DNA from 2 places in the Colwellia sp. MB02u-14 genome. Region 2 is predicted to be linked to the other one. Evidence: predicted binding sites of a transcription regulator. Region 2 holds the regulator's gene; the other holds the start of a gene.

Region 1 (10,359 bases), on a different contig from region 2:
TCGATCATCAACATCAAAATGTTCTAACCTAAATGCCAAGTGACTGCTCTGCCATTTTTTTCTAATGAGCACAAAAGCATTATTGAATTTTCCGTTAACAATATCTACACCGTATGGAGATTTCATATCAGTATTACCTTGCATATATTGTCCGATAATTTCCCATTGAGGCGCTACTTTATATTTAATGCCTAAGTGGCTAAATGTTGTCGTCCAAGTATATTGACCTTCTTCCACCAGCCCTTCTTCTGCTTGGTTATCATAGAAACCTAAATTTACTTTTAGTGCATTTTGATAGCGCCATGTCACCGAAAAGTGACCTCCCAACCGATTATCTAGCTCAATAAAAGGATCCGAGTTCGCCGCTTGCTCCGATAAGGTTGCATTGCGGGCAGGAAAGTTTTGTACCGTAAGTTTTTCTTGTAATAAGGTTTGCCTACTACCCATTGTCCAACCATGCCACGTTAACATAGCGCCAGCACTGTCGTTATTTTGAAATAAAGCAAAATCCATAGAAAATGTATGTGGTGATTTGGTTGCTTTACCCAATTTTTCTATTGTAAAATTTATGCCTGTACTTCTTAATTCTTCACCAATCCAATTATTTAGGCTGCTAGACGCTAGCGTATAAGGTGTTGACCATGCTGTTGAGACATTTTCCATACTAATTTGAGGATAAAAAACACCTATTTTGGATTTAATGCGCCAGCCTTGAACATTTGGTAAACCTTTATATTGTAAATAACCTTCCGTTAGCCCTATGTTGATATTTTCTTTGTCAGCAAACGCATTCGCGACAATCATCGCAGACCAGTTATTATCCCAACTCAATTGATATTGCAAACCTAATTGCCCCAACGCTAGCCCACTACCAGCATTATACCTGAACTTACCATACCCACCTTGAAGGTAGCTTTGTGCATGACGGGTGTTATTTACATAATAAGCACGAACATCAATAATACCTTTAAAGGTTGATTCTGCGCTCCAAATCTTCGAACTAATAAGGATGAGAACGATAGCTAGCGAAGATTTTAACATTTAAGCCTCTATTCTATTGATATTATAAGATGTATTTTCCATCCATAAATTTAATGTATCGACAGGTAATGGTTTACTTATAAAGAATCCTTGGGCCAACTCGCAACCTAGAGATTTAAGCCAGAGTAAAGTGGGTTCATCTTCAATTCCTTCTGCCACAACAGAAAGTCCTAAATTGTGGGCTAACTCTAACGTTGAATGGACAATTATTTTATCGCTTTCATCCGTTGATAAATTTTGCACAAATGAGCGATCAATTTTTAACTCCTGTACCGGTAATTGTTTCAACTGCGCTAGAGACGAATACCCCGTGCCATAATCGTCAATTGACAATTTAAAACCTTGTTCACTTAAATAAGATAAAATTTCAGTCGCTTTTTCAGGGTCGGCTACGACTGCATCTTCAGTAACCTCTAACGTTATTGCGTTATCAGATAATTGATATTGTTGTTTTAGTGCTATAACGAAATCAGGATATGATTTATCTAAAATATTTTCGGCTGAAATATTAATAGCAATGCTGATATCTACTCCTTGATTTCGCCACTTCACGTATTGGTTAATTGCCGCTGTTGTTACCCACCGAGTTAGCGCCCCCATTTGTCCTGTTTTTTCAGCGATGCTGATAAATGAATCGGGTGGGATCAGCCCTTTATCCGGATGTTGCCAACGCACTAAAGCTTCAACATGACTAATTGTCATTGTGTCCAAAGTCATTTTTGGTTGATAAAATAATACCAATTCGTTCTGCTCTATCGCTTTCTTTAAACTGTTGGTCAAAAACAAGCGTTCAAGTGCATTGATATCAAATTGTGGCTCGTAAATTTGAAAACTCTTCTTATTCTTTTTTGCATACTGCAAAGCAACATTACTTTTTTGTAATAATTCATCGACATTATGCCCATTATGTAATGTAGAAACAGCCACACCAATAACAAACTGTAAGTGCAGACTAATGCTCTCAAACTGACATTGAATGTTCAATTCAGCTAGCAACTGTTCAATTAACGGTGACACGGATTGGTTTTCAACGAGCAATACAAAGTTTTCATTACCTAAATGAAAACAGGCAATCGGTAATTGGCTTTTCAACATCCGATTCGAAACTTGCAATACCACATCGTCACTCACTTTATATCCAAGAGTGTCGGTAATATCTGCTGCACCTATGAAACAAGTTTGGATCACGAGAAAATCGAGGTTGCTTACTTTTCGCTTATTCAATTCATTGATGAGTGCATTTCTATTAGGTAATTTCGAAAGTGGGTCATGAAATGCTTGAAAACTAATGGTTTCTTCTCTTGATACAATGGCCTTAGTCATATGATTAAATTCGTTTGATAACTGATAAAGCTCCTCACTTCCTTCAACCGCTACATTGCCATCATAATCACCATGGGTAATCGCTTTTACTTGGCTAACCAATTGCGTAATAGGTCGGGTAATACTTTTGGCTATAGCTAACGCACTAATAATGGAGAGTACCAGTGTCAAAGTAATCAATAGCACCAGATTTTCCCACTGCACACCGACTGTTTTCAAAACATCAACTTTTGACTTAAATAACAAAGCGATGAGTTTATCACTGCCAACTGAGCCAAGAGAATATTGCTGATAAATATAGTGTTTCTCTGTTTTTTTTATGATCGCTGAAAACAAATTGCTATCTATGGGATAACGTTCTTCGGCTGAATTCGCAGTAATTAGATAACCTGTATCAGATTCAATAGCGAAAGCGATATTGACATCTGTTAGCCTGGCGAGCTCTTGTGCCAATTCGGTGTCAATTAAATAACCAAAACCAATCCAGCCAATTGTACGATCGCCACTTTTAATGGCAGCTAAACTTAACTGATACAACTGACCATTAAGCTTAACTAGTTGGGCATTGTCTTCGTCAATGAAATCATTTTGTTGATCAAATAGCTGACCTTGCCCTGCGCCAATTTTAACTTTCTCTTTGCCATCTGGTGTTTTATAAGTCACTAATTGTGCAAACACAATACCATCCATATCGAATGCCATGGCAAGATTACTGTTAATCCTTTTTCGGTGATTATTAAGTGCAATTAAGAAGCTTTTATTATCTTCTTCTAGAACAGATTTTAAGCCATAATCTTTAGCTGCAGTTTCTGCAAACGCCGATAAATAATAACGTCGATTGTTTATTTGAGTTTTAAAAACATTTGTCGCATTGATAATACGATTGTTTAATTGAGTACGCTCTAATTTTTGACTCGCTTGATAAGTTGAAAAAAATGACACTAATTGCACAATTAGCAATAGAAATATGAATAGAATAAGTATTTTACTTTGCAAACTACGTACTTTTAAAAGCTTCATTTGATATTAGTACTCTTCTATAAAATTGAATTCATCTTGCCCTTTTTGTTCAGGTATAGGTAATAATTTTTTTGGCAGTGCAATTGTCACATTATTAATAGAATTATCAACAGTAACTAATTGACTGATCGTATTATTTTCGACATCTAATTGCGGGTGCCATGCTGTAATTACATATTCACCGGTATGAGGCAGGGTAAAGGTTAGTTGTCCCAAATCATCTGTTTTTCCATAATACGGTGTATCAACCACTAAAGTATAGCCGCTCATCCAGTCATGTATATTACAACCCATCGCTATTTCTTCCGCTACTAGCATAGGTTCGGTCATTTGTTCTACACCAGATTGAATCTTAAATTCGAAGCGATTTTCACCCGATACCGAATATATATGATGAGTTATATCATCTTGATTAACAAATTTAATCGCCTGCCCTTTTTGTAGCACCGTTATATAAGGCGAGAATTTTTTATCTTTTTGGTTGATTAAAAGTGCATTAGTATTAAGAGGTAAATGTTTAATCCCCTCAATTGGTCGAGCGTATACAACAATATCATTGATATCCTTATCCCGAGTATCAATAACGTTAACGATTAATTGACTCGATAATACATCAAACATAACCAACATTGCCGTAGTCATTAAAAATAAATATTTCAACTTTTTTCCTTCACATTAAATAGCGTTTTCTAATCCCTATTAGTTAAGCATAAACCACGAAAGATAGAAAAAAACTTTAAGGCAAATGGTCACTTATTAACTAGAACGGTAATAGTAAAATAAAATTACCATTTAAGGTAAATACTTGTTCAAAATAAACTACTTATTCGATTGTTGCAATCATCAAAGGTGGAGAAAAATAGATGCCTGATCTTTTTTCGTCATTTTACTAACAACCAGTATATATGATTTATCAATCATCCGTTCAAGCTCGCCTTGTGAAATTGAATCGTCTAAAATGACACTGTTACAATTTTTTTATTCATGTGATATCCAGAGATAATCGCGGGAAAAATATCACGTATTATTTCGGCTTCGCTTGGCCCACACTTTATATTCATCCAAAAGTATTGCTTGGCTTGGTTATCAACGTTGGCACTTTTAGCCGTAGAGCCATGAGCAATTGTCGCAAACATTTTATTTTTTACGTTAAAGACTTTAATATCATCACCAAAAGGATAATAAAGTGAGGCGACTGGCTTTGCTAATAAATAGTGTTCAACCTCTTACTCGTTCAAGCTACTTATTGAAGTTTATCTCCCTATTTATAACACTTTACTTCTCAATCAACTTTAGCCTATCAGTAAATAGACGTTTCAGCCTTGTCAGTTAGCTACAAAGCTTGCTAACAAGTATTTTGCTCAAAAAAATACCGATAAATAAATTATCGGTATTTAATAAGCAACAACCTAAGTTCAATTAATAATAAGAAACCTGCGTAGGTATTGTTAAAATACTTTTTCCAAAACGTTTTAACCAATAATATATCGCCGCAAAAACACCAATAACGACCAATATACTAACGCCCGCTGACAACGGATTATCAATAAAGGTAGCCACTTGGTAAGTGAATGTAGCCGCCAAATAGGCAAGTGAAAAACTCCATAAAGCTGCAAAGGAAGCCCAACGAGTTCCTACTTCACTTTTAATTGCACCCATTGCCGCTGCGCAAGGTGTATACAGTAGAATAAATAACAGGTAACTAAATGCCCCAATTTTTCCGGCAAATGCCGCTTGCATAACCGTAAAGGTTCCCTCGTTAACACCCTGTTGTTCTGCTGCAGTATGTAAGTTTGATACATCTCCAATATCAGTTCCTAAAGGGTCGTCAGCTTGAATACCTAATAAGTTTTCTTTTATTGAATCTATTGCATCATTCCACAGTTCAGGCATCGATTTTAATGCCTCGTTCTCAGCATTTGTATCAGTATACAAACTATTAAAAGTAGCCACTAGCGCTTCTTTGGCAAACAAACCCGTAATAATACCGACACTTGCTTGCCAGTTGTCTTCCTTAATTCCCATCGGTGCAAGTAAAGGGGTAACAACCTGAGCACTTTTACTTAATACAGACTCTTGAGAGTCTTGGTGACCAAACTGACCATCAGTACCTAATGAGTTAAAGAAGTTAAGGACACAAACCACTAAAACAATCGTCTTACCCGCTCCCAAAATAAATGAACGAGTACGTTGCCACACACGATGTACAAGATAAGAAAGTTTAGGTATTTCATAAAGCGGTAATTCCATAATATTAACAGAGTTTTTACCCATTAATACCGTATGCTTTAATAAGAAGCCGGTAAAAAGAGCCGCGGCTATTCCGATTAAATACAGTAGGAAAACTAAGTTTTGACCTGAGTCAGGAAAAAATGCAGCCGCAAATAACGCATATACGGGTAAACGCGCACCACATGACATAAACGGCGACATCATTATCGTAGTGATACGTTCACGCTCACTGTCAAGAATTCGTGCTGACATAACCGCAGGAACAGTACAACCAAAACCAACAATTAAAGGGACAAAAGCTTTGCCGGGTAAACCAATTTTTTGCATAGCACTGTCAACAACAAAGGCAGCACGCGCCAAGTAACCACTACTTTCTAAAATCGATAAACCAATAAATAAACAAGCGATAATCGGAATAAAGGTGGCAACGGTTTGAATACCTAAACCAGCGCCTTCAATGAGAGTGAGCAGCCACTGAGGTAAATCAAAACTGGATAAAAAATGTAGAGGGTAATCAACAAAAATAGCGCCAGCTAAAATATCAAAAAAATCAATAAAAGCACTACCTACATTAATAGCAAACATAAACAATAAGTACATCATACCCAGGAAAACAGGAACACCTAACCAAGGGTGAAGAATAAAATGGTCAAGGCGATCACTCAAACTTATCGCAGGTTCTTTTTTTGAGTGTGGCAGAGTTTTTTTAATATCAATTAATAATTGCTGAATGAATTCATAGCGCGCCTGCATAATACTAATAGCATCAGTATTCGTTTGCTGACAAGCACCTTGATCATTACAAGAGCCACATTCAAGGTCAATCAAGGCTTCAGTTGAATTTTGATCAGCAAGTTTACTAACAATGCTTGCTGATAAAATTAATTTTTTAGGACGTTGAGTCGCTTTAGGTAATTCAAGTAAAGCCTCTTCAACTTTCTTTAAAGTATCTTTAGCTAAACTATTGGCAATAATAACTTTACAGCCCAGTTCTTTGGCTAAAATATCGGTGTTAACTGTTTGAGCTTCTTTGCGATCTGATTTATTGATAACCAGTAATAAGGGTAAACCGAGTTCAAGTAATTGTGTGGTTAAATACAGTTGGCGCTTTAATTGCGTCGCATCAACAACATTGATCAAACAATCAATGCCTTTATTTTTAAGAAAGTCTTGGGTAATAGTCAGATCTTTACTTTGCTCAGCTCGGGTTGCAAGAGAGCTAATACCAGGTAAGTCTGAGAGTAAAACTTGATTATTATTAAATGAAAAATGATGCTGCTTTGTCGCTACAGTAACACCAGTCCAGTTTCCAGTCTGTTGTTTCGCACCCGTTAAGGCATTAAAAAAAGTGCTTTTTCCTGAGTTGGCAAAACCAACTAGAGCCAAATGTAAAGCTTGTGACATTAGACTATTTCTATACCTATTTGTTGAGCAATACTAGGCGCTAAACAAATCTTAGTACCATGAAGGTGAAAGGCAAGTGGCCCATTAAATGGAGCTTTATGGGCTAATGATATTTCAGTTTTCAACGCAAATCCTTGCTCGATTAACTTTGACGTTAAATCGAAATTTGTCGGTAACGTTCTGATCACCGCTCGCTGGGTACGCGTTAATTGTGAAAGGGTCATAAACAACAACTCAAATAATAATGATTATCATTTAATTCTACTTTACTATTAACTTTTCAGCAAGCGTATATGACAGCGGAATTGATCTAAATCAGTAAATAATAATCTATCCACTAATTTACTTTCAAATTTCATTAGCTAACAAACGATCTATATTCTTAGTATAAAAAACATGAGTCGCTTTTTATGTGCATTTCCCCTAGACAAGAAAATCTACAACCGTAAATGTGCTCCCACGTGTCGATGGTATGATGGCATCAATAGTTAAAGAAGCCCGTCATCGTTTTACTGTAAGCTCTATTGATGCCTTCAAAAAATTAATTCTGGTCATGAGTAAAAAATCAGTCATTTAACAGCCATGTCTTTATTGACTCTTCACCAAGCAAGCCACTTTTACCCTGAAATTTTCCCGCTTTATTCACAAAGTAACTACGTGGTAACTCTCCATACCAGTTAGGATCAATTTGATAACGGTTTTTGTCCGCCTGCCCGTCAACAAAATAAAAATTTTCATAGGGTTGCATGTTATAAAAAGCTAGTATCTGCTTACGTTCAAACTGAATGCCGCGATTGTCATCTGTATTAATGAAAACAATATTTAATGCTGTACTTTTTTCTGTTTCTTGAATGGCCTGAATAAGTTTTAACTCTTTAAAACACGCTGGACAATCTAATGACCACAAAACTAATAACCAACGCTTTCCTAACTTCCGCTGTTTTAAGTCTTTCAAAGCCTCATCACTAATAGGTTGAAGGCTAAAAGACTTCAATTTAGGAACTTGATTTTGTGCTTGTGAAACGCTACAAGACATCATAAAAAAAACTAAACATGCACAGATAAATTTACTCATAACGCGCTGAACCAATGCCCTTGCTTAGGACGTTGCCATGAAACATAACTCACCTTGCCTTTTTTTATAATAAAAGGACGATCAGCACCATTTTTTGCTTTAGCTAATACCACTACGTAACTAAAGGACTCTCCATTATTGGTTGAACGCTGGTGCATTAATTGATGTTCAACACCATTAAATTGTGTCCAAACAATATCGATATTGTCGTTATTTTTATTCAAATGTGGATGCGATGCCTGCGCAGAAAAATCCCCCACTGAAATAGGCTTAGTCAATGTATTACCTTGGTCAACACTCGACGCATAAAAAATACCTTTACCTACATCACCTTGATTAAACCACACCATATGGTAGCGGTTTTTGTCATCAATACTTATCGCCCCACCTTGATGAGGGCAGCCATTTATTTGCCAGTGATCGTAACTTATTTGATAAGGCTGCTTAGGTTTATCTTCATCGTGGCCCATTGTTAACAAAGCAAATTCACGAATATTATCGCCATATATTTGTCGCCAAAAAATAGCCAGTTCGCCTTGCTGATTAAAATCCATAGCGATCCGACAACAAACACACGTATCATTTGCTAACGGTTGGTTAGTAAAAATAACTGCACTATTATTCTTGGTGCTTCTAAGATTAGCTTGTCCTAAATAAAGTGCTGACCCTTTTGATTTTTTACCTGTTTTACGCTGTTGATGGGAAAGGCGACCATCGAGCCAAACGATGCTAACGTCACCATTGTCATTAACCAGCATTTCATTAAAACTATGTCCGGCTAATAAATTATCATTGTTCACCGTAATAGGTTGCGTAAACTTTTTTCCGTAATCATCTGAATAACTAAAGCGCACATCTGCGGTGTATTTTTTCTCTCGTGCCATTGCCCACGACAAGTAAACACCACCGATATTATCAAATGCTATTTTGGGACGATTCTCGTTCCTAGCTGATATTTTTTCAGCAGGTATATCTAATACGTTATGTGGTGAGAACGTTGTACCGTTATCTTGGGATATTTGAGCGATTAATTTGTCTTGGTTTACCCATAATCGCCATAAATCACCATTAGGTGCAAATGCCGACGTCACCGTTTTTGCACACGCAATCTCAGCATCATTACATTTATTATCTACAGTGACTTTTTTTTGTTTAGCCATCATCGCTTGGTGATCATGTTCGGCCGCAAAAGTTTGCGTATTAGGCAACCAAGCAATGGCTAAAAAAACAACCACTAAACTAAAGCGCTTCTGAAAATTTTTCATTGTTAACTTTCCTATTACCATTGGTAATTTAATCCAAAATAAACAGTGCGAGGCGCACCCGGTGAGTACGTAGTTTTTCCATAACGATAAGAAGCCTCTTGTGCATACTCTTTATCGCTTAAATTTAATAACCGTGCATGCAGAGCAAGTTTTTTAGATACTTGGTAGCGTGCTTTTAGATTGATGATTGTGTAACCCTGATAAATTCTGTCATTGCCTTCATCATCTCGGCTGCTGGCATCATCTAGCCAATATTTACCAATCGACTGAACCTCTAACATACTGATAAATCGTAATAAAAGTGATGGCTGATAACGTAAACGTACATTCACAATATAATCAGGCGCCATCGCCATTTCATTGCCTGAATACTCATCATGTTGATCAAATTCATGTTTTGCTTGGGTGTAAGCTGTACTGAGGTTAAATTTTTCAGAAATTTGCCACAACATTGCCGCTTCAAAACCTTGATGAATAACACGACTTGCGTTAGTTAAATAACGTTGCCCTGCATCGTTGTACGCCTGAACAATACCGTCATCAACATCCATATAATAAACAGCGAAATCAAAATTAACCTTTTCTAAATTAACTTTGTAGCCAAGCTCAAAGGTGTTTGAAACTTCTGGATCAACAGCTTTAGCATTGCCATCATCTTTAGTCGTTAAATGATAAAGACTACTCGCCGTTGGTAAGCGAAAACTATTCGCATAACGTAAATAAAGACTACTATCGTCACCCAAATGGTAATTCAAACTTGCTTTTGGGCTTAAATGAGTAAAGTCGTCATCACGATTTTCTAGACTTAAATGACCGTGACCAATATCTCCGTAAAGACTAAGATTATTATCGAATTCGTATTGAGCGTAATCGTAACGTGCTCCTAAGGTTAGATCGAGATTATCGCTTAACGTACGTGTATGCTGAATGTAAGGTGATAACCCCAAATATTTTGTGGTATCGTCATAGAATTTCTCACCTTTAGTAAAAGTGTCAGCC
Region 2 (10,359 bases):
GTTTGAATTTTTTCGGCATGTGGTGCTATCAGAAAGGTTGTGGCATGGTGCCAAGTGGCAGAGACAACGGCGCTAAACATGAAGTAGCCGCATTTAATAGTGTCGAACATGGTGTGCAACGTTACTTACATAATATTAATACCCACCATGCTTATGGTGTTTTTCGCACAATCCGCGGACAATTGCGTGCACAAAAGCAGCCGTTGTCTCCGCAAATATTAGCGACTGGTTTAATGCGTTATTCAATTCGTGGTACTGACTACGTGTTAGAAATTACTGAAATGATCCGTCATAATAAAACCTATTTTGACAACATACGGGCAAAGCTAAAAACTATTTAGTAGCTTTCAGTGATAAACTCGCTAGTAAAATTATTAATGTTAGCATTTTTATAAATGAAGCTTAACTAATAAGCTAACAACGCTTTGATTATCTAATCCGTTAATGCCATATTTATTATGCCAGTAGGAATATTCGATACCCAGCTCCATAACTTTTCTCTTGGAGAAGTTATGGCTTAAATCCCATTTCAACTGCGGGTTAAAGTGAAAATCTGCACTATGGTCATCAACCGCTGACGACCAATCAACAAAACCATCCAACATAAAATTTTGTTCACCAACACTAAACGGATAACCCCAAGAGAGCGTGAGTTGAATATCATTATCAGTCTTATCATTGCTAGCATGGTATAAGTTTGTATTTACAAAGGCAAAGCCACTTATATCCCAAGCAGCACCTAGGCCAAGTAAGTAATTATTGAAAACAAAACCCACTCCATTATCATTACTGGTGTTATGCTCCCAAGTACTTGCTACATATAAATCTTTAATAGCTGCGAAGGTTACTTCTTTATTGGTTAAATAACTCATACTTAATCGCGGTGACAATTCGCCATAGGTTGAGTTGAATTTACCATTTTTTGCATCACTGCTCGCTGTAGTTCTATCAACAAAGAAGAAGGTATCACCCCAGTTATGACCTGATACATGCTCAAAAGTCATGACATTAACATTATCATTACCAAGGAGTTCAAAATCACTGGTATTCTTCAAATAGCTCATGCTGTTGTCACTCCATAACGTTTGGGCTGAAGATGAAAATGCTAGTAACGACAAGATATTCATAATGGCCAAATTTTTTAAATATGTCTGTAACAAATTATTCATAATAATTGACCTTATGATTATGCAAATAAAATAAAATAAAATAAAATAAATTTAATTAAAAATAAACTCACCAGTATGATTAAACTCATATTAAGTTTCTGAAAATGCCCGCTAAATAAGCGTACAGCAACATAACTTATAAAACCAAAAGCAATACCATTAGCTATAGAGAAGTTTAAAGGCATGGTAATACATATAACTGCAACAGGAACCGCTTGTGATAAATCATCCCAATCAACATTAACAAGTCCTGCGAGCATTAACACCGCAACGCAAAATAATGGGTCAGCAGTTGCATAAGCCGGTACCATCGCAGCAAGGGGAGAAAACAAAAGTGACAATAAAAATAAAACCCCTACTGTTACGGCTGTTAGCCCGGTTCTCCCAACGGCACTAACACCCGCGGTACTTTCTACATAACTTGTTGTGGTTGAAGAGCCAAGTACTGCACCTGCAATTGTTGCTGTTGAGTCCGCTAACAGTGCTTTGCCCAAACGAGGTAAACTACCATTTTCATCGAGAAGGTTGCCACGTTGAGCCACAGCAATTAAGGTACCTGAGGTATCGAATAAATCTACAAAAAAAAGTAAATATAACACCCATCATACTCACTTCTAATGCGCCAATAATATCAAGCTGCAGAAAAGTGAGCAGTACAGAGGGGGGCATAGATATAATACCTTGGTAGCTTACATCACCAATGAGTATGCCCAATGCCGTTATAACGAGTATCGATATCATGACAGCACCATTGATACCTCGATTGACCAAACCAACAATAAGAAATAATCCAATGGCGGCGAACACCGCTTGAAAAGACGTTATATCGCCTAATGTTAATAGTGTCGTGGGGCTGTCCACCACAATACCTGCATTCTTTAAGGCAATAAAAGCAAGAAATAATCCGATACCAGCAGCAATGCCAAAACGTAATGAATGTGGAATTGAGTTGATGATCCATGCGCGAACATTAAACAGGCTAAGTAATACAAAAAAACAACCAGAGATGAATACACCAGCTAAAGCGATTTGCCAGCTATAGCCCATTCCTAACACTACGGTGTAGGTGAAAAAGGCATTCAATCCCATACCAGGTGCCAATGCGATAGGGTAATTAGCTAACAATCCCATCACAAAACAGCCAATAGCAGCGGCAAGACATGTTGCAACAAATATTGCCCCGTGGTCCATCCCTGTATTTGCCAACATCGCAGGGTTAACAAAAATAATGTAAGCCATGGTTAAAAAAGTCGTCAAACCCGCAATGATTTCTTGTTTTACATTTGTGCCGTGTTCCGTTAATTTGAAAAGCTTTTCAAGCATGTTTTTAACCAGGTATTATTATTATTTTATTTCGATAATATTCAATGCGTTATTAAATGATAGATTGTTTTTTGAATTATGTTCAATACTAATGTTATCGTCTAATACAGGAGCAACGATAAGTTCATCATCAAAAGCGATATCACCGCCATTGATAACCCCTGATTGAGCATTGATCGATTTAAAGTCAAATAATTCGCTATCGCATAAATGTGAGGGCACAACGTTACGAATTGCTGTAAACATTGATTCAATTCGTCCTGGGTGATTTACGTTCCAGTCTTGTAGCATCTTCTTGATATTTTGACGCTGTAAATTAGGTTGAGATCCACATAAGTTACAAGGAATAATAGGGAAGGCTTTGAGTTGAGCGTATTGTATTAACTCGGCTTCTTTACAAAAAGCTAGTGGGCGAATCACAACATGTTCGCCATTGTCTGAGACCAATTTTGCTGGCATCGATTTTAATTTTCCGCCATAGAACATATTCAGCATTAACGTTTCAACCATATCATCACGATGGTGGCCTAATGCAATCTTAGTGGCGCCTATTTCTGCCGCGACCTTGTATAGAATGGCTCTGCGTAAACGAGAACATAAACTACAAGTGGTTTTACCTTCAGGGATTTTGTCTTTAACAATTGAATAGGTATCTTCTTGCGCTATTTTATATTCAACACCTAACGATTCTAGGTATGCGGGCAAAATATGCTCAGGAAAACCAGGTTGTTTTTGATCAAGGTTAACTGCCACGATATCAAAATGAATGGGTGCAGATTCTTTTAACAACATTAAAATAGCGAGTAGGGCATAACTATCTTTGCCCCCAGAGACACAAACCATTATTTTATCGCCATCTTCTATCATATTATATTGTGCGATAGCTTGACCAACATGGCGTCTTAAGCGTTTTTCAAGTTTATTCAGCTGTATTTTTTGGCTGGCTGTTAAAGATGCTATTGGTGTCGCTGATTGAGCGCTCATAGTGTTTCCTAGTGCTATTTATAATGAAAAAATATCGATTTTTACGGCGCGTAGTATAGCAAAAAGCCAAGAAAACTCTTGGCTTTTTAATTTATATTCAAAGATCTAAACCTAATGCTAATAGACCTTATGCCAGAGGCGAAATGTAGCCATCGGGTTTAATGGCTAATACATCACAGTTTAAGCGGTCAATTACATGCTCTGCGGTATTGCCGATCAATGCAGCTGAAATTCCTGTACGGCCAATGGTACCTAAAACAACTAATTCTGCATCGATCTCGTTAGAGATACTTTGAATAACATCTTCAGGTAAGCCCTCTTTCACGTAAGTATTTTCAATGGGGATGTTGTAATTATTTGCATGACTTTCCATTGCACTTTTATGATGGTTAAACATGGTCTCGTTATATTCGCAGGCATTAAACTCTGGGATTTCAATGGCAATATTTACGGGCGTACCCGGGTAAGAATTAACTAAGTGGATATTAGCTTTAATGAGCGATGAGAGAGCCATCGATTCTTGAGTTAATTTTTTGTTAAGTGCTTTGTGCTCTTCATCGTCGCTGCCCATGTTAAGTGCGGTAAGCAAATTACCATCACTTGGCCAGCTATGATCTTTAACAAGTAATACTGGACAAGGGCATTTTCTGAGAATATGCCAGTCTGTTGGTGTAAAAATAACAGATTTTAGCTTATCGTGTTGATGTGTGCCTTTGATGACAATATTAAAATTTTCAGCAAGCACTTTTTTGATTATTTTCTCAAATGGACGGTTATGCCAAATAATACAAATGTCTATGTTAATATTTTCGTGATTAATTTTAGAAATTTTTTCTGCTAACCATTGCTGATGACCATTAATAACAGACTGGCGCATTGCTTCACGTTCTTCGCCAGAAAGCATCGTCGTCATTTCATAAGATAAATCATAAATGGTTAAAAATGCGGTGATTTCTCCACCACTATAGCGAGCTAATTCAATAGCACGCTTTAATGCTTTTTGATTTTCAGTGGTTGGGTCAATAACGGCTAATATTTTTTTATACTTTTCCATACATTTACTCCGTAACGCATTAAATACTAATAACATTAACAATAGACTATATTTGGTACATGTTATTTGCTTTACATCATAATATTTCAATAAAAAAATGCTCAACATAATCAGTGTTAAGCATTTTTTATAAATTTATATAGAAACTAAAGTGAAGCACACTCGTTAAGTTTATCCATATCTAAAATAGTAATAAGCTTACCTTCGACACCAATTAATTCATTTTTTTGGAAACGATTTAATAATCGGCTAATGGTTTCTACCGTTAGGCCAATATAATTACCAATATCGCTTCTCGTCATAGTTAAGCGGAAGTCCGTTGCTGACATCCCTCGCGCATGATAACGACTCGCCAGTGTTGAGATAAATGTCGCCAAGCGTTGTTCAGCATTTTTACGATTAAGTAAGGTTAACATTTCCTGATCTGAGCGTATTTCCGAACTCATCATGCGCAGAATTTGTTTTTTTAACTTTGGCATAGTATTCGATAATGCATCAAGTGTGTTGTAGGGTATTTCACAAACCATTGATGTTTCTAGCGCTTTTGCAAAGCTAGGGTGTTCTGATTCAGCAATAGCATCGAAACCTAATAAATCGCCGGCTAAATGAAAACCGGTAATTTGTTCTTCGCCTTGTTCATTTACCGTGAATGTTTTAAATGTCCCAGAGCGAATAGCGTATAAAGCTTGCATTTTATCGCCATCTTGAAAGATTTGTTCACCTTTATGAATAGGGCGTTTACGGTCTATAATACTGTCTAGCGTATCAAGTTCTTTCTCATTTAAAGAAAACGGTAAACATAGCTCACTGATACTACAATTTTGACAATGAATGTGCTGAGATGTAGAACATGGCTTTTTATACATATTAACCTAAATGATTTATTTATCTTTAATAATTTCGATCATATTAAAACAACTGTTGATATGCAATCATTAAACTGTATATTCCATACATAATTATCATAAAGGCCATTATTTTTTTAAATTTCATGTTAGTTAACAAAGACTTTATTCCAAAAGAACCTAATGAAATACTCAACAACGCCGGTAAGGTACCTAAACCAAAACATGTCATTATCAAGGCGCCAGTTAGGGTACTACCGCTCGCTAAAGACCAAGTTAGGGTTGAATAAACTAAACCACAAGGTAACCATCCCCAAATAGCGCCTAATGCTAAAGCTTGTTTAGTATTTTTTACAGGGATAAACCTCTTACTTAATGGTGATAAAAAGCGCCAGAAGACTTTACCTATTTTTTCAACTTTCGATAGCCACATTAGCCATTGACCCAAGTATAAGCCCAGTAATATTAAAAATACTGCCGCGAACAGTCGAAGAAAACCTAAGGGTACACCAATATTTTTTGCAGCAATCGAACTACTAAATCCAACAATACCACCAATTAAGGTATAAGAAAAAATACGGCCAAAATTATAAGCACTGACCAGTTTAAATTGATCACTTACCTTATGTTGAGGCGATATAGCTGATGTTAGCATAGTGGTTATGCCACCACACATACCAATGCAATGGCCCGAACCTAATAAGCCAATGATAAAAGCAGATAAATAATCAATACTTAGCATATTAGTTACTTAATACCCGTATCATTGTCTTTTTTTTCTATACCGTTAGCTTCAGGCGAATTCTCAGCGCTTTTATCGTTGTTATCATCAAATAAAATACTCATGCCTTGTTTTTCTAAATCATCAAATTGTTCAGTTTTTACTGCCCAAAAAAATAGATATATGGCTAAGGCCGTTAGTATTATCGCAATAGGGATTAAAATATAAATAATGCTCATTGTCTTTATTCTCTATTTTTGTGTCACGATTATTTTTTGAGTAAACGTAATGAATTGGTGATGACTAATATTGAACTCGCCGACATGCCTATTACAGCCATGTATGGAGTAATGAAACCTGCTACGGCAAGTGGTAATACGATAGCATTATAACCAAATGCCCATAAATAGTTTTGCCAAATGATACGGCGGGTTTTACTGGCGACACGTGTCAGCGTTGTTACTGACTTTAAACGATTATTCAATAAAATAACGTCTGCGCCACTTTTAGCTATATCAGTACCACTACCCATCGCAATAGAAATATGAGCTGCACCAAACACCGGGGTATCATTTACGCCGTCTCCCACCATCGCAATGGTTGAACCATTGGGTTGTTGCTTAATAATCGCCATTTTATCTGTCGCCGACAAAGTACAGTGTACTTCATCTAAATGAAGTAATGCTTGAACTTTGTTACATCCCACGGCGTGATCACCTGATAGCATAATGGTATGTATATTTTTCTTCTTCAAATTACCTAAGAGATTTTTAGCATCTTCACGGATCTCATCGGTTAAATAAAATGCAGCTATTAATTCATTATCTTCTAATAATAAACATGAAGCGGTTTCAAATTCAGTTGATTTGTTTGTGTCACTTAGCAGCCATTGTGGTTTACCGATCCGATAGTATTTATCATTTACCTTACCCTGAATGCCAAAACCAGATTTAATTTCTACCTGTTCAGTGGTGTATGAATAATCACGGAATAATTTAAACGGTTTGGCTAAGGGGTGTTCTGAATAAGACTCAAGTGCGGCTGCTATAGATAAAACCTGCTGTTCACTATATTTATAATGCTCATTATCAAAAAGTTGAGTTTGATTAATAGAAAAATCACCCGAGGTTAAGGTACCGGTTTTATCAAAGGCAATGGTGGTTATCTTGGGTAATGTCTCCATGACATGTGCTGATTTTATCATGATGCCTTCACGGTTTAAGCGTGTGGTCGCACATGTTAACGCAGTGGGTGTGGCAAGAGACAAAGCGCAGGGACAGGTAGCAACAAGAACAGACAAGGTGATCCAAAAGGCTTCCTCAGGTAAATGTTGATGCCAGTATAGAGCGGTACCTATGGCGGTCAGTAAAATAACGGCAACAAAATATTGTGCTATTTTATCTGATAATTTCGCTAATTTAGGCTTATGTGCTTGAGATGATTCACTTAATCGTATGAGTTGGCTTAAAAAAGAATGCTCACTAGGGTGTTTTACTTCAACGTTAATATTACCGTCACCATTTATAGTACCGGCAAAGACTATATCGCCCACGGCTTTATTTAAGGGTAATTGCTCGCCTGATAACATGGCTTCATTAAGCTGGCTACTACCAGAGATAATGGTGCCGTCGGCAGGGACAACTTCCCCAGGTTTTATCAAAACAATATCAAGAGGGCAAAGCTTTTTGGCAGGAACCAGTATTTCTTTTTTGATACCGTCTTCATTAATGAGCTTTGTTGCCGTCATTGGCATTAGCTTAAGCAAGTTAGCTGAAACTTCGGCTGCACGACTTCGTGCTCTAAATTCTAAAAATTTACCAATAAGCAATAAAAAGGTGAACATTGACACAGATTCAAAATAGACTTCACCTTGCTGAGTGATGGTCGCCCATGCACTGGCTGAAAATGCGAGAGAAATAGCGATAGCGACTGGTACATCCATCGATAAGCGCTTTATCTTTAACGCATTAATCGCGCCTTTGTAAAAGGGTAACGCGCCATAAGTAACAATAGGAATGGTTAAAAATAAGCTTGCATAACGTAAGTATATTAAGTTGTACTCATCCATGCCTGAAAAAGCGCCAAAGTATAATCCAAAGGCAATCATCATCACCTGCATCATCAAAATGCCAGAAATACCTAAACGCTTGATGTAATTATTACTTTGAGTTTTGTTCAGTTGTTCTGCGGTACTTGCTTTGAATGGGAGTGCTTGGTAACCAATTTTGGCAATACGGTTAATCAACTCACTCAATTGAACGTTATTATTATCCCAACGAATTGTCGCGCGCTGTGTTGTGGCATTAACATTTATGTTGATTAATCCCTTAACCTTGATAAGTTGCATTTCTATAAGCCAAGCGCAAGCTGCGCAGCTTATGCCATCAACGGTAAGAATAGCCTCGTTATAGTCATCGGTTTTATAAGTAAATTCACTTTGTAAGTCGTCATCATCAAGTAGCTTATTACGTTGTAACTGCTCAGGTATCAGTGGTTCACCTTTTTGTGCGGGTGCTGTTCTAAAGCGATAATACTCACCTAAACCGTTATCAACAATTGCTTGTGCAACACACTGACAACCAATACAGCACATTGGCTGTTGGGTATGCTCTATTTTCAATGATAAATTTAGGCCATTGGGGACAATTTCACCGCAGTGATAACAAAGTGTTTTCATATATTCATAGCCAAAGAAATAAGGAGTATTATATACCTGTTTACTATTTTTATAGCTTAGGTGAGGTTGCCCTGCACCTAAATTAGAAGAAGCTATACGATATTAGTTTGCTTCTCTGATATTAGGAATAATATCGATAAACTCGCTTTGGGGTAAGGTAATCGTGTTTTGAATTTTCCAGTGATTTTCAAAAGGAGTCATAGTTAAGCGCCACTTTCCCTTTACTGTTTCATCAAATACATGCCTAAAATAGCCATTACCGTCAGGCGTGAGTGCTAAATAGAAATCTCTATCAGCAAGAGTGGGGTGATAAAAATTAAGATTTAACACCGGGAATACTTTATCAATACCGGTAGGTTTGATAATTAATTCGTTATCTTGCAGTTTTAATGCAAAGCGCATCCCTAATTTTTGGGCAAGCTTTACTTTAGAGACTTCTAGGTTAATTGCTTTACCTTTTTTATAGTAATCACCCACGACTAATGGATCGGGATTATGGTTAGCAATAAAGTAAGTCGAAATACCAGCAACAACCGCAGTAGCAGGGAGAATAAAAACGAACCAAGCCCAAGGCTCTTTATACCAAGATGTTTTCATGTAAAAATTTCAGTTGATAAAAGTGATTGTATTATACGACTTTTTTCTATTGGGAACTATTAAAAAACGATCAATTTACTAACTATTCTTGGCTTGGAAAATATAAAAAAGCCTTGCGGTAATAATACGGCAAGGCCTTTACATTGAGACTAATTAAGCGCAGTTATTTTTGTGATAAACTGTACACATAGGCACTAACAAGATGTATTTTTTGTTCACCTAAAATATCTTTCCATGCGGGCATTACACCAGCTCGACCATTTTTAATAGATGACTCAACGGCTCGTTGAGAACCACCATATAGCCAAATGTTGTCGGTTAAGTTTGGCGCACCCAATGGAATACCCATCGCTAAACTGCCTTTACCGTCAGCACCATGACAAGATGCACATAATGCAAATTTTTCTTTACCTGCCGCTGCACTTGCAACGTCAACTTCACGACCACTCAAACTCAATACATAAGCGGTAACCTCTTTTACGCCTTGGTCACCGCCTAATGCTGCGCCCCAAGCGATCATGCCATTAGCATTACGACCGTATAAGAGAGAATGTTTAATTGATTGAGGATCACCACCGTATAACCAGTCTTTATCTGTTAGGTTAGGAAAGCCGGTTGTACCACTTGCATTTGACCCGTGACATTGAGAACAGTTTTGTAAATATAGGCGTTGACCCACTTTTAACGCTTCTTTATCAGTGGCAAGATCTTCAATAGTACGTGCGGCATAGCCATCAAAAATTGGACCGTACTTTATGTCAGCGGCTTCAATTTCTCGATCGTATTGTACTAAATAGCCATTTTCTTTTGCAGCGATTACTTGTGCCTTTGACTCAGCGAGACTCAAAATCCCTTGGTTAGAACTTTTCCAACCAATAAAGCCTGTCCAATTACCTAAACCATAGAGCGCTAGGTAACCAAAAGCCCAGATAATGGTTAACAAGAAGAATGTACTCCACCATTGTGGTAATGGATTGTTTAATTCTTCG

What was found. The regulator FNR, encoded in region 2, switches genes on or off when oxygen is low (the NO sensors DNR and NnrR bind a similar motif). The targets are predictions, from matches to a motif close to TTGATCTAGATCAA.
Region 1: a site for FNR is predicted at 7,326-7,339, ahead of H4J52_RS03280 (FeoA family protein). Genes of this name have one in related genera too.

The regions. Positions count from the first base shown of each region.
Region 1 covers NZ_JACGUX010000047.1:30,042-40,400, reverse strand. The annotation lists gene H4J52_RS03305 (outer membrane beta-barrel protein) at 1-1,041, opposite strand, end outside; gene H4J52_RS03300 (EAL domain-containing protein) at 1,042-3,384, opposite strand; gene H4J52_RS03295 (hypothetical protein) at 3,391-4,044, opposite strand; gene H4J52_RS20235 (MmcQ/YjbR family DNA-binding protein) at 4,338-4,547, opposite strand; gene feoB (ferrous iron transport protein B) at 4,804-7,020, opposite strand; gene H4J52_RS03280 (FeoA family protein) at 7,020-7,244, opposite strand; gene H4J52_RS03275 (redoxin domain-containing protein) at 7,586-8,095, opposite strand; gene H4J52_RS03270 (exo-alpha-sialidase) at 8,092-9,360, opposite strand; gene H4J52_RS03265 (TonB-dependent receptor) at 9,375-10,359, opposite strand, start outside.
Region 2 covers NZ_JACGUX010000065.1:36,692-47,050, forward strand. The annotation lists gene H4J52_RS07010 (glucosaminidase domain-containing protein) at 1-341, shown strand, start outside; gene H4J52_RS07015 (outer membrane protein OmpK) at 390-1,169, opposite strand; partial or broken gene H4J52_RS07020 (NCS2 family permease) at 1,187-2,492, opposite strand; gene ttcA (tRNA 2-thiocytidine(32) synthetase TtcA) at 2,514-3,476, opposite strand; gene uspE (universal stress protein UspE) at 3,604-4,530, opposite strand; gene fnr (fumarate/nitrate reduction transcriptional regulator Fnr) at 4,677-5,396, opposite strand; gene H4J52_RS07040 (sulfite exporter TauE/SafE family protein) at 5,440-6,117, opposite strand; gene ccoS (cbb3-type cytochrome oxidase assembly protein CcoS) at 6,123-6,335, opposite strand; gene H4J52_RS07050 (heavy metal translocating P-type ATPase) at 6,365-8,773, opposite strand; gene H4J52_RS07055 (FixH family protein) at 8,876-9,370, opposite strand; gene ccoP (cytochrome-c oxidase, cbb3-type subunit III) at 9,534-10,359, opposite strand, start outside.